Regions from separate parts of the Rhizobium sp. CB2179 genome, predicted to be linked through region 1. Evidence: riboswitches for the same ligand, from Rfam matches in the RefSeq annotation. Region 1 holds a riboswitch; the other holds the start of a gene.

Region 1 (6,644 bases):
CATGCCATCGAAGGACTTCGAGATGTTGCTGAGTTCAACCATTGCATCGCTCATCGGCGCTGCTCCCCGGATGGCTGCCAGGGCATAACGAGGCGCTGGATCATCAGCGTCAACCCGAAGAGGCAGAGTGTCAGCACGGCGCTGACGATGACGGCGGCGAGCACGAGATCGGGTCGGAAGTTGTTCTTGGCGTTGAGGATATAGATGCCGAGGCCGCGGGCGGCACCGGCATATTCGGCAAAGATCGCGCCGACGACGGCATAGGTGATCGAGATCCGCAGGCCGGCGAAGAAATAGGGCAGCGAGGAGGGAAGCCGTGCCAGACGGAAAATGCGCCAGCGGCTCGCCTTCATCGAATTCAGCAATTCGGCGATGTCGCGGTCAGTCGATTCATAGCCCTGCAGCAAGGCGACGAGCAGCGGGAAGAAGGTGACGAGCGCCACCAGCAGGATCTTCGGCAATAGGCCGAAGCCGAACCAGAGGACGACGAGGGGGGCGATCGCCACCAGCGGCAGGGTCTGGCTGGCGATGAAGATCGGAAGCAATGCCCGGCGCATGAAGGGCACGAAATCCATGAGGATCGAGGCGGCGAAGGCGAAGGCAAGCGACAGGGCGAAACCTCCGAGTGTCGCGCCGAGCGTCGGCCAGGTGTTTGATATCAGCGCCTCGCGGTTCAGCCAACCCTGGATGACGATACGCGACGGCGCCGGCAGGATGGACGGTTTGATGCCGGAGAGATCGACATAGAGTTCCCATGCCGCCAAGAAGGCGCAGCCGGCGAGCAAGGCGGGTATGCCCCGGTAGAGAGCGGCGCGGAGCGCGGCAAGGCGCGATTCCGATGGTTTTGACGGTGTCATCAGCGTTCTAATTCAGGCCTTCGTCGGGCTGTTGGCGGAAACCGTGACATCTAGGGTCACATGTCCTTCGGGGTCGCCGAAGCGATAGAAGGCCTCGCGAATGGTGGCGAAGACCGCGCCGGCATCGCCAGAGAGCCTGGTACAGAAATTCTTGGCGCGGTCGAAGGTGCCGGAGCGCTTCAGGAAGTCGATGCAGCCGTAGATCTCGTCCATATGGGTACCGGTTCCCATGACGTAGAGCGAGAATTGCGCAGCGGTCGGCTGTCCGGTCTCGGCGGTGGTTTCAACCGCGGCAAGTGCGGCTGTTATACGCTCGGCAAGCGGCTCCGCCTGACCGAGGGAGGGGTTGACGCCGCAGATGGCGTCGTCGGGCTCGCCGGGGCAGCCGCGTGAAATCGCAGCGGACAGCACGCAATGCTCGCCGGTCTTTGCGGCAGAGACGAAAAGGTCGTGCATGGCGGCGAAGAGGATGTCAGGCGGGCCGACCAGCAGTGTGGAAATGTCATCGGTCTCGATGCGCAGCCGGTCGCGATAGGGATCGAGCACCTTGACGGCATCGAGAATGATGCCGACGAAATTGTCGGACATCGGATAGAGTGACACTTGTGCGCCTGAGAACATCTGAACCTCGCTCCGCTGGCATTACCCAGATCAGCTTTGAAGGGTCCAGAGGCTTGCGCCTCACATCTCAGCCCCGGCAATACGGAGCCCCCCTGTTATTTGCGCGGAAACTATCACCGGGGTTTTCTCCCCGCAACCGCAAAATTGCGAACCCGTCCGTGCGGTCGGAATGAACCGGATGTGACGGAAAACACCCGGGCGGAGGATCTGCCCGGGTGTTCCCAATGGTTCCGTACCTGCCGGGAACGGAACCGGAGCTTTCTGGCTCAGGCGGCTAGCGCATAACCCCGAAAATCGGAATCTATTTTCGGAAAGGATTATGAGCAGATTCAAAGTGATAGAGCGTCCTTAGCGTGTCTGAAAAGACGCGCGGCGCTCTATTTCGGCATAGGGACGATTGCTGCGGGCGGTGACGAGCGCCTGCGTCCACCATTCCAGCCTCGCCATCATCCGATCGAGCAAACGCATTCCATCGGCGGGATTATCGAGTCGTCCGTCTGGATCGAAGCGGTTCCAAGGTGCGGCAAAGCTGACCGAATCGCGGATGGTGACGGCGTGGAGTTCGGCAAAGACCAGCCGCAGCTGTTCGACGGCGCGCAGGCCGCCGGATATGCCGCCATAGGAAACGAAGGCGACCGGCTTGCCCTGCCAGGGCTCGAAGAAGAAATCGATGATCGACTTCAACGAGGCGGTGAAGCTGTGATTATATTCCGGCGTGACGATGATGAAGGCGTCGGCCATGCCAAGCCGGCCGGCGAGCCTGCCGATTTCGGGGTGCGCCATGTCACGGTTAGACGGCAGCGCGAAATTCAATGGATCGATGATATCGATATCGAATTGCGGGAAGCGGACGAGTTCCTGCGTCAGCCATTTGACCACCCGGTCGCAGATGCGGCCCTCTCTCGTGCTTCCATAGATGACAACCAGCCTGGTGGGTGTTTGCATGCGTGCTCCTTATTGCGATTGGACTTTACGATTGCAGGAGCAAGGGTTATAAAACCTCAACTAATATTGAGGTCAAGAGGCAATGGATACAATTCCGGCAGCGCCGCTCGGCAAGCTCCTGACGGTCGGCGAAGTGGCGGAGCGCAGCGGCCTGGCCGTCTCGGCACTGCATTTTTACGAGACCAAGGGGCTGATCTCGAGCATCCGCTCCCGTGGCAATCAGCGGCGCTATGGGCGCGATGTGCTTCGCCGGCTCGGCATCATCAAGGTGGCGCAGCGTGTCGGCATTCCGCTTTCGGAAATCCAAGCGGCGTTCACGTCCCTGCCGCAGGGACGCACGCCGACCGTCGCCGACTGGCAGACGCTGTCGGCGCTGTGGAAGGATGATCTCGACGCGCGAATCAGGCGGCTTAGCCTGCTGCGCGACCGTCTGACCGGCTGCATCGGCTGCGGCTGCCTGTCGATCGAAAGCTGTCCGTTGCGCAATCCCTGTGACCGGCTCGGCAAGGAAGGGCCGGGCGCGCGACTTCTGGAGGCCGAAAACTAGTCTTCCGCAGGAACGTGCATCTTTCCGGAAAGATCGATGCGCGCCTTCCTTTCGGTCGGCGCGCTCATATGTTAAGGGCGAATGACACAACCGGCGGCACTGTCCGCGAGGAGGACGGCTTCGTGTTCCATCCCAGACTGTTCGAAAATCGCAATGTTGTGGTGACCGGCGCCGGCCGCGGCATCGGCCTTGAAGTGGCCCGGCAGTTCCTGGACTGCGGCGCGAAGGTGATCGTCCATACCGGGCGCAAGCCGGGACGCGACCTGCCGGATTTCCTGCTGACGGCTGAATCCGAAAGACGGGCGCTGCTGCTTAATGCCGATTTCTCTGCAGTCGGTGGCGCAGCGCAATTTGCCGAGGATACTCTCGCCTTCTTCGATAAGGTCGATGTGCTCGTCAACAATGCCGGCACCATGCTTGGTCGTTTTCCCGCCGCCACACTCACCGACGCAGAATATGAGGCGGTCGTGCGGCTCAACCAGACATCGGTGGTGGCGCTGACGCGGGCGCTGCTGCCGGCATTGAAGGCGGCTGGTGGCGCTGCCATCGTCAACACGGTTTCGATTTCGGCGCTGACCGGCGGCAGCCCCGGTTCCTCGATCTATTCCGCCTCGAAAGCCTTCGTTGCAACCTATTCCAAGGCGCTTGCCCGTGAGCTTGCACCGGACGGCATCCGCGTCAATTGCGTGTCGCCGGGAACGATCGAGACGGATTTCCATGAGCGCTATTCCTCGCGCGAAAAGCTGGAGCAGACGAGAAAATCCATCCCCCTGCAGCGGCTCGGCACGGCGGAGGATTGTGCTCCCGCCTATCTGTTCCTGGCGGCTCCCTCGCTCTCGGGCTACATCACCGGACAGGTGATCGAGATCAATGGAGGTCAGCTTATCTGCTGATTTGTTTGGACTTTTTTTGACACTTCATCACTTTTGACCAATTCGCTTGTGCGAATATGCTATTGTGCTGATCTACCTCATTGCCTACCTTCCGAGATACCGAATGCCGCTGCCCAAACCCGAGCCGGGGATGACCGGCCAGGAATTGCACACACTCGCTGGAAAAGCCCACGAAGTGAGCAATCTGCTGAAAGCGCTAGCACACCAGACCCGACTTCTGATCCTCTGCATACTGGCGAACGAGGAACGGACGGTGGGTGAAATCGAAAATATCCTCGGCATACAGCAGGCAATGGTCTCGCAGCAGCTGGCGCGGTTAAGGCTAGAAGGCCTGGTCCATACGCGCCGCCAGGGCAGGCTGGTCTATTACAGCATCGGCAATGTCAGCGTGCTTGCCTTCCTCGAATCGCTGTTCGATCTTTTCCCGGCTGCAGAAAACAGTTAGAGCATGATGCCGAAAAGTGTGCGCGGTTTTCGGACGACATCATGCTCTATTTCTTTGATTTAGATCAGGATTCAGATTTTAGGCCGATCGGGCCTAAAATCATCCTGATCTAGAGATCGCCCTTGCGGAGCACGGCTGCTGCGTCAAAGATGAACTGACCCGGATGATGTCACGCCGGATCGGGAGACCGGATGATCGACAAGCTGGAATTCTTCATCGCCCTTGCCAATGAAAAGCATTTTGGCCGTGCCGCGGAGGAGTGCGGGATCTCGCAGCCGACGCTTTCGGCCGCCATCCGGCAACTCGAGGATCAACTCGGCGTCATGCTGGTGCAACGCGGTTCGCGGTTCCAGGGGCTGACGCCGGAGGGACAGCGCGTGCTCGAATGGGCCCGGCGCATCGTCGGCGATGCCCGCACCATGCGCGAGGAGATGCGCGCTGCGCGCCGTGGCCTTTCCGGCCACATCCGCCTCGCCGCCATTCCGACCGCGCTCGCCATGCTGTCGCGCATCACCACGCCCTTTCAGGAGCGGCATCCCGGCGTGACCTTCTCGATCGTCTCGCGGAATTCGCTGCAGGTGCTGAGCATGCTCGAAAATCTCGAAATCGATGCCGGCATCACCTATCTCGAAAACGAGCCGCTCGGCCGCGTCACGACCGTTCCCCTCTATGCCGAGCGCTATAATCTGATCACGGCTGCCGGCAGCCCGCTATCTGATCGCGACAACGTGACCTGGCGGGAGATCGGCGATCTTCGGCTTTGTCTATTGACTGCCGACATGCAGAACCGCCGCATCATCAACCGCCACTTGACGGAAGCAGGCGCCACCGCGCATCCGACGCTCGAATCGAACTCGATGATCGTGCTGTTTTCGCATGTCCGGACCGGACGCTGGGCGAGCATCATGCCGCGCAACGTCGCCAAATCCTTCGGATTTCCAGTGGAAATCCGCATGATCCCGATCGTCGAGCCGGAGGCGCATCATCTGGTCGGCCTTGTTGCGCCGTATCGCGAGCCCTTCACGCCGCTTGTCTCGGCTTTGCTGCATGAAGCAAGAGTGCTCGTGCAAGATGAAGAACTTTGATAGAAAAAACCTATCAAGCAACGAGATAGCTTTATTGATCGCCGGCTGCTTCCCTGAGATGGTGGTGACGGAATAGCACTCGGCTGGGGGAGGCCCGCTATTTCGCAACGAGCAAGCCGCCGGGAGGGCTGCATTATGACCATTCATATCGCCGAAGGCGATATTGCAGCACGCACCCGAGCCATCATCGCCGATCTTCGCTTTCTCGAAGGGCCGCTGCTTCCCATTCTGCACGAGGTTCAGCAAGAATTCGGCTATGTGCCGCAGGAGGCCATGCCTGTTATTGCGGAGGAATTGAACCTCTCCCGCGCCGAGGTGCATGGCGTGGTGACCTTCTATCACGATTATCGCGACCATCCCGCCGGCCGGCATGTGCTGAAGCTCTGTCGCGCTGAAGCCTGTCAGTCGATGGGCGGCGATGCGCTGGCCGAACGTGTCAAGGCGCTGCTCGGCATCGATTTTCATCAGACGACGCTCGATGGCGGCGTGACGCTGGAGCCGGTCTACTGTCTCGGGCTCTGCGCCTGTGCGCCGGCGGCGATGCTCGACGGCGAGGTTTATGGCCGGGTCGACGATCAGACGGCGGCGGAACTCGTCGCGGAGGCACGTCGATGACGGTCAGGATATATGTTCCGCGCGATGCCGCAGCGCTGGCGCTCGGGGCCGAAAAGGTGGCAAAGGCGATTGCCCAGGAGATCGCCGCCCGCGGCTTCGATGCCGAGATCGTGCGCAACGGCTCGCGCGGAATGTTCTGGCTGGAGCCGTTGGTCGAGGTCGAGGTTGCCGGCAAGCGCATCGGCTACGGGTCGGTGAAGGCGAAGGATGTGCCTGATCTGTTCGATGCCGGGATGATTGATGGAGGCGAGCATCGGCTCTGTCTCGGGGAGGTTGAAGACCTCCCGTTCCTCAAGGAACAGACCCGCCTGACCTTCGCCCGCTGCGGCGTCACCGATCCGCTTTCGCTGGGCGATTACGAGGCGCATGGCGGTCTTGCCGGCCTTCGCCGCGCCGTTTCGATGACACCCGTTGAAGTCGTCAAGGAAGTCACCGATTCCGGCCTGCGCGGACGCGGCGGCGCCGGCTTTCCCACAGGCATCAAGTGGAAGACCGTTCTCGATGCCGCCGGCGAACGCAAATATATCGTCTGCAATGCCGATGAGGGCGACAGCGGCACCTTTGCCGACCGGATGATCATGGAGGGCGATCCCTTCGTGTTGATCGAGGGCATGGCGATATCAGGGCTGGCGACCG
Region 2 (6,644 bases), on a different replicon from region 1:
AAGGCGCAGTGCTTTTTTGCCGAGATCGAAATCGCGGCGCGCAAGTTCGGCAAACTGGCCGAAACTGCGGAAGAGCGGCCAGGGGCCGGCATCGAGATGCTGAACGCGGCCGCCTTCCTGGTCGGTGAAGACAGGCGCGTCGTCGCGGCCGACGGCTTCGCGGAAGCGGTCGATCAGGCGCCTCGTCTGCTCCGGCTCGCGCTGATTGCGCCGGCCGACGAAGAGGCCGAGCGGATTGGTTTCGCGAAAGAGGGCGAATTCATCATCCGAAATAGTGGGATTCGGAAGGCCGACGAAAAGGGCGAGCGGGGTCGAGGACAATTCTGTAACTCCGGGATCAGATGGTCATTTCGGCGTGCTTCTCAGCATGCCTTCGTAGATGCCCTTGTCGGGGGCGGGGATGATGGTTGCACCTGCGTTCCTGGCGTAGAAATCGACCGGGCCGGCATCGCCGATGAAGGCATAGGCGTGGCCGAGCGTCTTCATGGTCTGAAGGCAGGCGGAAAAGAGGGCGAGCCCGATGCCCTTGCCGCGGGCGTCGGGATCGACGCCGGTCGGGCCGAAGAAGCCGCGCGCCGTCGTGTCATAGCAGGCAAAGCCCAGGAGCTTGCCGTTTTCGACTGATATCAGGCAGGCAACGGGCTGGCGGGAGAAGGCGACCGCGACTTCGCTTGCCCAGTTCTCGCTGAACCGTTCGCGAACCCAGCTGACGATAAGATGCAGTTCCGGGGGGAGGGCCGGACGGATGGAGACGCCGACATCGCCGGCTTTGCGCTTCAGGTCGGCGAGCTGAGTGGAATATAGGCTCACAAGCAGGTCTGGCACCCGTCACTCCTCCAGTTATTCCGTTATTGCGGAACATATCCCCTTTTAGTGTCATAGACTTGGCTATCTGGCCGGGCTTGTCAACAAGGTTTTTCAAACGGCCAAAGGCGCGACCCGCCGCCGCCCTCCGCGGTTTCGACGCAAAGTAGGTGCCGGACACAAAAACGGCCCGGGAAGGCCGGGCCGTTGTCGATTGGCGGAATATTGGTGGAACGAGCGCCTATTCGCCGTCTTCCCAAAGCGCATGAAAATGCTGCACCGGGCCGTGGCCGGAGCCGACGGTGAGGTGTCCTGATGCCGCGACCGCGCCGGCGAGATACTCCTTGGCGATGGCGACGGCCTCTTGCGCCGAGGCGCCCACGAGCTCGGCCGCCAGGGCGCTGGAGAGCGTACAGCCGGTGCCATGGGTGTTCTTGGTCGGCACGCGCCTGGCTTCGAACCAGTGCAGGCCGGCGGCCGTGGCAAGCACGTCAGGGCTCTCGTCGCTGTCGAGATGGCCGCCCTTGACCAGCACCGCGGCCGGTCCAAGCGCCCGCAAGCGCTCGGCCTGCGCCGCCATCTCCGCCCGGTTTGTCGCTACCGGCTGGTGCAGTAGGGCGGCGGCTTCGGGCAGGTTCGGGGTCAGCAGCGTGGCAAGCGGCAGCAGCCGGCGGGTCAGTACGTCGACCGCTTCGGGCGCGAGCAGAGCGGCTCCACCCTTGGCGATCATGACCGGGTCGATGACGATTGGAATGTCGCGGTGGTCAGTCAGCGCACCGGCAACGGCTTCGGCGATGCCAGCATTGGCGATCATGCCGATCTTGACGGCGTCGACGCGGACATCGGCAAAGACGGCATTGATCTGGTCGGCGACGAATTGCGGCGGCACCAGGTGCACGCCGCTGACGCCTTGCGTGTTCTGCGCCGTCAGCGCGGTCAGCACCGCCATGCCGTAGACGCCGCGGGCGGAAAAAGCCTTGAGATCGGCCTGGATGCCGGCGCCGCCGGAGGGATCGGAGCCGGCGATCGAGAGAACGTTGCGGATCATGCGCGCACCTTTCGGATTTCTGCGGCGATGCGGCGCGTGGCCGCTTCGGGGTCGGGCGTGCCGCAGATGGCGGAAACGACGGCAAGCCCCTTGGCGCCGGCGGCGAACACTTGGGCGACATGATCCGCCTTGAGCCCGCCGATAGCGACGGACGGCACCGGCGAGGCCTTCACCAGCCTTGCAAGGCCGTCAAAGCCGATCGGCTGCTTGTGGTCGGCCTTGGTCGGCGTCGCAAACACTGGCCCGACGCCCGTGTAGTCGACGAGATCAGGGTCGACCGCGTTCGCAAGCGCCTCGCTCTCGACCGACAGGCCAAGGATCATGTCGGGGCCGATCATCGTCCGCGCTCTCATCGCATCCATGTCCTCCTGGCCGATATGCAACCCGTCGGCGCCGATGGCGATGGCCGCCTCGACATCGTCGTTGACGATGAGCAGGGCGCCGGTTCCATCCAATGCCTGTTTCAGGGCGCGGCCGGTCTCGATCATCCCGATGGTGCCGGCATGTTTGTCGCGCAGTTGCACCATGGTGGCGCCGCCGGCAATGGCAAGGCGCGCAGTTTCGACCATGCCGATCCCGGCGCAAAGATCGGGGTCGAGGACGAGATAGAGCGAAAGGTCGAAAGCCTTCATGCCGCTGATATCCTTGCCCTGGCGTCAAGCGTTTCGGCGTCGAGCGCGGCCAGCGCATCGAGGAAGCGCCAGGAGAAGGAGCCGGGCCCGGCCGCTCCAAGTGCGGCCTCCTCGCCGGCGATGGCGAAGGTCGCAAGTGCCGCGATCGTCGCGCCGAAGATATCCTCAGGTGCCGTCGCGGCAAAGGCGCCGACGAGGCAGGTGAGCGAGCAGCCGAGTGCTGTGACTTGCGGCATCAAGGCCGATCCGCCTTCGATGCGCACGGCCCGCTCGCCGTCGGTGACGAAATCAACCGCGCCGGTAACGGCAACGACCGCCCGCTGCCGCTCAGCGAGCCATCGCGCCGAACCTTCCGCCTGTTCGACCGGGTCGCGGCTGTCGACGCCCTGGCCGCGGCTCTCTCCGCCGGCCAGCGCTATAATTTCGGAAGCGTTGCCGCGGATGATGGTCGGACGCAGCGCCAGGAGGTCGGCGACGGCGTTACGGCGGAAAGCCGTCGCATAATGCGCGACCGGATCGAGCACCCAGGGTTTGCCGGCGGATGTCGCCGCCTTCGCCGCTGCCTGCATGCCGTCGATCCATTGCGTCGACAGCGTGCCGATATTGATGGTCAGCGCACTGGCGATCCCGGCGAACTCGCCGGCTTCTTCAGCGGCGTGCACCATGGCGGGCGAGGCGCCTGATGCAAGCAGAACATTTGCGGCAATGTTCATGGCGACGTAATTGGTGATGCACTGAACGAGCGGCGGCTTCTCGCGCATCGCCTTCAGCATCGCTCCGGGTGTGGTCTTGGTCTGCATATGGCCCCTTTCAGGCGGGGGCGGGCACGGGGCGGTTCGTGCGGGCTAAGCCGCGACCCCGAGCGACTCCCTCCGCCGGCATTATCCGGTTCAGGTTCGAAGGGTGCTTCTCAGCCCGTCTGTCGACGGGCGCCCCTGTCTCTCATCGCGCTCTTTTTCGCAGAGAACGGGGCTGATGTCACCCCGAAAATGACAATCCTGCGACCGACGCAGCGGCGTGTCTCTCTTACGAAAGGGGTCAGCCGACGAGATGCCGGCGGATCGGCTGCTGCAGCACGAGCTTCGACAGCAAAGCGCTCCTCGTCGATACTCTAGTCATGTCTCAAGCCCTCAATCACGCATGCGCTTCCCTACCGCGATAGACCTCGGGATCGGGGATCGGAACTGCGGCGATCAGTGCGCGGGTGTAGTCATCTCTCGGGTTCTCGAAGATATCCCGTCGTGTGCCGGTTTCGATGATGTGGCCGGCGCGCATGACGGCGACGTTGTGCGACAGGCGCTCGACCACCGCCATGTCGTGGGAGATGAAGAGATAGGCGAGCCCCATCGTCTCCTGCAGTTCGAGCAGCAGGTCGAGCACGCGGGCGCGAACGGAGACGTCAAGCGCTGCGACGCTCTCGTCGGCGACGATCAGCTTCGGCTCCAGTGCCAGGGCCCGGGCAATGCAGATGCGCTGGCGCTGGCCGCCTGAGAACTCGTGCGGATAGCGCGTCGCCGCATCGGGTGTCAGGCCGACCCGCCGCAGCAGTTCGGCGACGCGGTCCTGCCGATCGCTGTGGTTGCCGATACCGTGGATGAGCATCGGTTCGCCGATCGCCTTGCCGACGGCCATGCGCGGGTCGAGCGAGGCATAGGGATCCTGGAAGATCATCTGCGCCGAGCGGCGCACGGGCCGCATCTCGCGCTGGCTGAGGCCGGCGATATTGCGGCCGTCGATCAGGACGTTGCCCTGGAAGGGGATGAGACCGAGCACGGCCTTGCCGGTCGTCGATTTGCCGGAGCCGCTTTCGCCGACGAGACCGAGCGTTTCACCCGGCAGGATATCGAAGGAGACGCCATCGACGGCTGCGACCGGCGGCTTGCCCTTGAAAAACCGGCTTGCGGCATTGCCATAGGTGACGGTGAGGTCGCGCACGTTCAGCACCGGCGTGCGGTCCGGATGCAGTGTCTCGACGGCGCGCTGGGTGATGCGCGGCGGACGGTCGGTGCCGGCAAGCGCGCCGAGCCGCGGGACGGCGGCCAGCAATTGCTGCGTATAAGCCTCCTTCGGCCGCTGGAAGATGGCGAGCGCCGTTCCCTGCTCGACGATCCTGCCGTTCTGCATGATGACGACGCGGTCGGCCATTTCGGCGACGACGCCCATGTCGTGAGTGATGAGGATGATCGAGGCGCCGAATTCGCGCTTCAACTGACGCATCAGCTTGAGGATTTGCGCCTGCACGGTGACGTCGAGCGCCGTCGTCGGCTCGTCGGCGATCAGCACCTTCGGCCGGCAGGAGAGCGCCATGGCGATCATCACCCGCTGGCGCATGCCGCCGGAAAGCTCGTGCGGATATTGCTTCAGCCGCCGGGCCGGCTCGGTGATCTGCACGGCATCGAGCATCTTCAGCGCCACCGCCTCGGCATTGTCGCTGCCCTGGTGCGCGCGGATTGCCTCGGTCAGCTGGTTGCCGACCGACATGACCGGGTTGAGCGAGGTCATCGGTTCCTGGAACACCATGGCGATATCGCCGCCACGGACGCTGCGCATCGCCCGGTCGGAAAGCGTGAGCAGGTCGCGCTCGCCAAGCAGCACGCTGCCGGAGGCGACCCGCAGCGAGGCTTTCGGCAAGAGCCCCATGATCGACAGCGAGGTGACCGACTTCCCGGAGCCGGATTCGCCGGCGATGCAGAGCGTTTCGCCGCTTGCAAGCGCGAAGCTGACATCCTGCAGCACCGGCTTGCGGCCTTCGGGTGTGCGGGCATCGACGCTCAGATTGCGAAGGCTGAGCACCGGTGCCGCGGCGGGCATGGCGTCGTTCACGCGAACACGATCCTCGGGAAGTAGAAGGAAACCACCCAGTTCGGCTGGTCGACGATCTCGCTGATGCGCAGATCGCCGCAGACCGAGCAGAGCAGATAGGCATCGATGGCGCTCATGCCATGTTCGGCGCCGAGAAGATCGATCATGCGCATGACGCTTTCGCGCGCCCCGGTCATCAGGTCAGGGCCGATGCCTGTCGTGACCTCGTAGCCGGCGCCGTCGAGATGGCGGGTGACCGGTTCGGTCGTAGTGAAGCGCGGTGTCTGGAGCTTGGCGTCCTTGACGAGCTCGATCGTCGCTTCGACGTTCATCTGGCTTTCGATCGCCGTGCCGCAGACTTCGCCATCGCCCTGGGCGGCATGGGTATCACCGATCGAAAACAGCGCGCCGTCGACCTCGACAGGCAGGTAGAGCGTCACCCCGGCCGTCAAGTCGCGGATGTCCATGTTGCCGCCGACGCGACGTGGGGGAACGACGGAGTGGGTGCCGGGCTCGGCAGGCGCGACGCCGATCGTGCCGGCGAAGGGCTTCAGCGGCACGCGACCGCCCGGGCCGTAAAGGGCGGGCACCATGCTGTTGGCGTCATAAGACCAGACGTGCAGCGCCGGATCCTTGAACTGGTCGGCAAGCAGGCCGAAGCCTGGAATATTGGCGGTCCAGCCGATGCCCGACGGAATGAACTTGCGTAGCGTCACCTTCAGCGCATCGCCGGGCTCTGCGCCTTCGATATAGACCGGGCCGGAGACCGGGTTGATCTTGCCGAAATCAAGCGCGTTCAGCGTTTCGAGCGTCGCGTCGCTTCCGAGCTGGCCACCCGATGAATCCATGCATTCGAAGTGGATCGTCTCGCCGGGCTTGGCGACGACGGCGGGGGTGAAATCCTTGTTCCAGCCGAAATTATGCTGGGCGCGGTGGATCGTGTGGGTGCAGGCGATGCACATGTCATGTCTCCCTCGAATTTATGACGCCTTCCCGGCCGGGACCGGGAAGGCTTTGTTTCTTCAGGGCTTACTGCTTGACGTAGATCGCGTCGTAATTGATGACGCGGGTCGGATCGATGTAGATGTTGTCAGCACCGCCCATGCGCAGCGACTTGGCGACGACGCGGCGTTCGTTGATGACGGGGATCCACGGCGCATCGGCCATGATGTCGGTGAAGATCTTGCCCCAGGCGGCGGTGCGCTCGGCTGCCTTTGCCGGATCGGACATCGAGTCGGCGGCAACGGCGCGCTTGTCGAGATCGGCGTTGCAGTACCATGACCAGTTCCAGCCGCCCGGAACCGCGCCGGCGCAGCCGAGGATCGGGCCGTAGAAGTTGGACGGGTCCGGGAAGTCGG

The links. A riboswitch is a leader RNA that binds a small molecule or an ion and turns the genes downstream of it on or off. The one in region 1 is predicted to bind thiamine pyrophosphate.
Region 2: it holds a riboswitch for thiamine pyrophosphate, as region 1 does, so the genes downstream of both, thiM (hydroxyethylthiazole kinase) here and AC244Q_RS20485 (YkoF family thiamine/hydroxymethylpyrimidine-binding protein) in region 1, are expected to answer to the same signal.

Annotation. Positions count from the first base shown of each region.
Region 1 is NZ_CM172781.1:4,150,193-4,156,836, reverse strand. It holds gene AC244Q_RS20495 (ABC transporter ATP-binding protein) at 1-54, opposite strand, end outside; gene AC244Q_RS20490 (ABC transporter permease) at 51-857, opposite strand; gene AC244Q_RS20485 (YkoF family thiamine/hydroxymethylpyrimidine-binding protein) at 870-1,478, opposite strand; TPP riboswitch at 1,469-1,582, opposite strand; gene AC244Q_RS20480 (NADPH-dependent FMN reductase) at 1,827-2,423, opposite strand; gene soxR (redox-sensitive transcriptional activator SoxR) at 2,506-2,970, shown strand; gene AC244Q_RS20470 (SDR family NAD(P)-dependent oxidoreductase) at 3,093-3,863, shown strand; gene AC244Q_RS20465 (ArsR/SmtB family transcription factor) at 3,967-4,308, shown strand; gene AC244Q_RS20460 (LysR family transcriptional regulator) at 4,500-5,393, shown strand; gene AC244Q_RS20455 (formate dehydrogenase subunit gamma) at 5,529-6,008, shown strand; gene AC244Q_RS20450 (formate dehydrogenase beta subunit) at 6,005-6,644, shown strand, end outside.
Region 2 is NZ_JBYGKR010000003.1:496,379-503,022, forward strand. It holds gene AC244Q_RS30805 (glycoside hydrolase family 3 N-terminal domain-containing protein) at 1-321, opposite strand, end outside; gene AC244Q_RS30810 (GNAT family N-acetyltransferase) at 346-825, opposite strand; gene thiD (bifunctional hydroxymethylpyrimidine kinase/phosphomethylpyrimidine kinase) at 1,046-1,852, opposite strand; gene thiE (thiamine phosphate synthase) at 1,849-2,484, opposite strand; gene thiM (hydroxyethylthiazole kinase) at 2,481-3,284, opposite strand; TPP riboswitch at 3,335-3,431, opposite strand; gene AC244Q_RS30830 (ABC transporter ATP-binding protein) at 3,619-5,307, opposite strand; gene AC244Q_RS30835 (acetamidase/formamidase family protein) at 5,304-6,248, opposite strand; gene AC244Q_RS30840 (ABC transporter substrate-binding protein) at 6,316-6,644, opposite strand, start outside.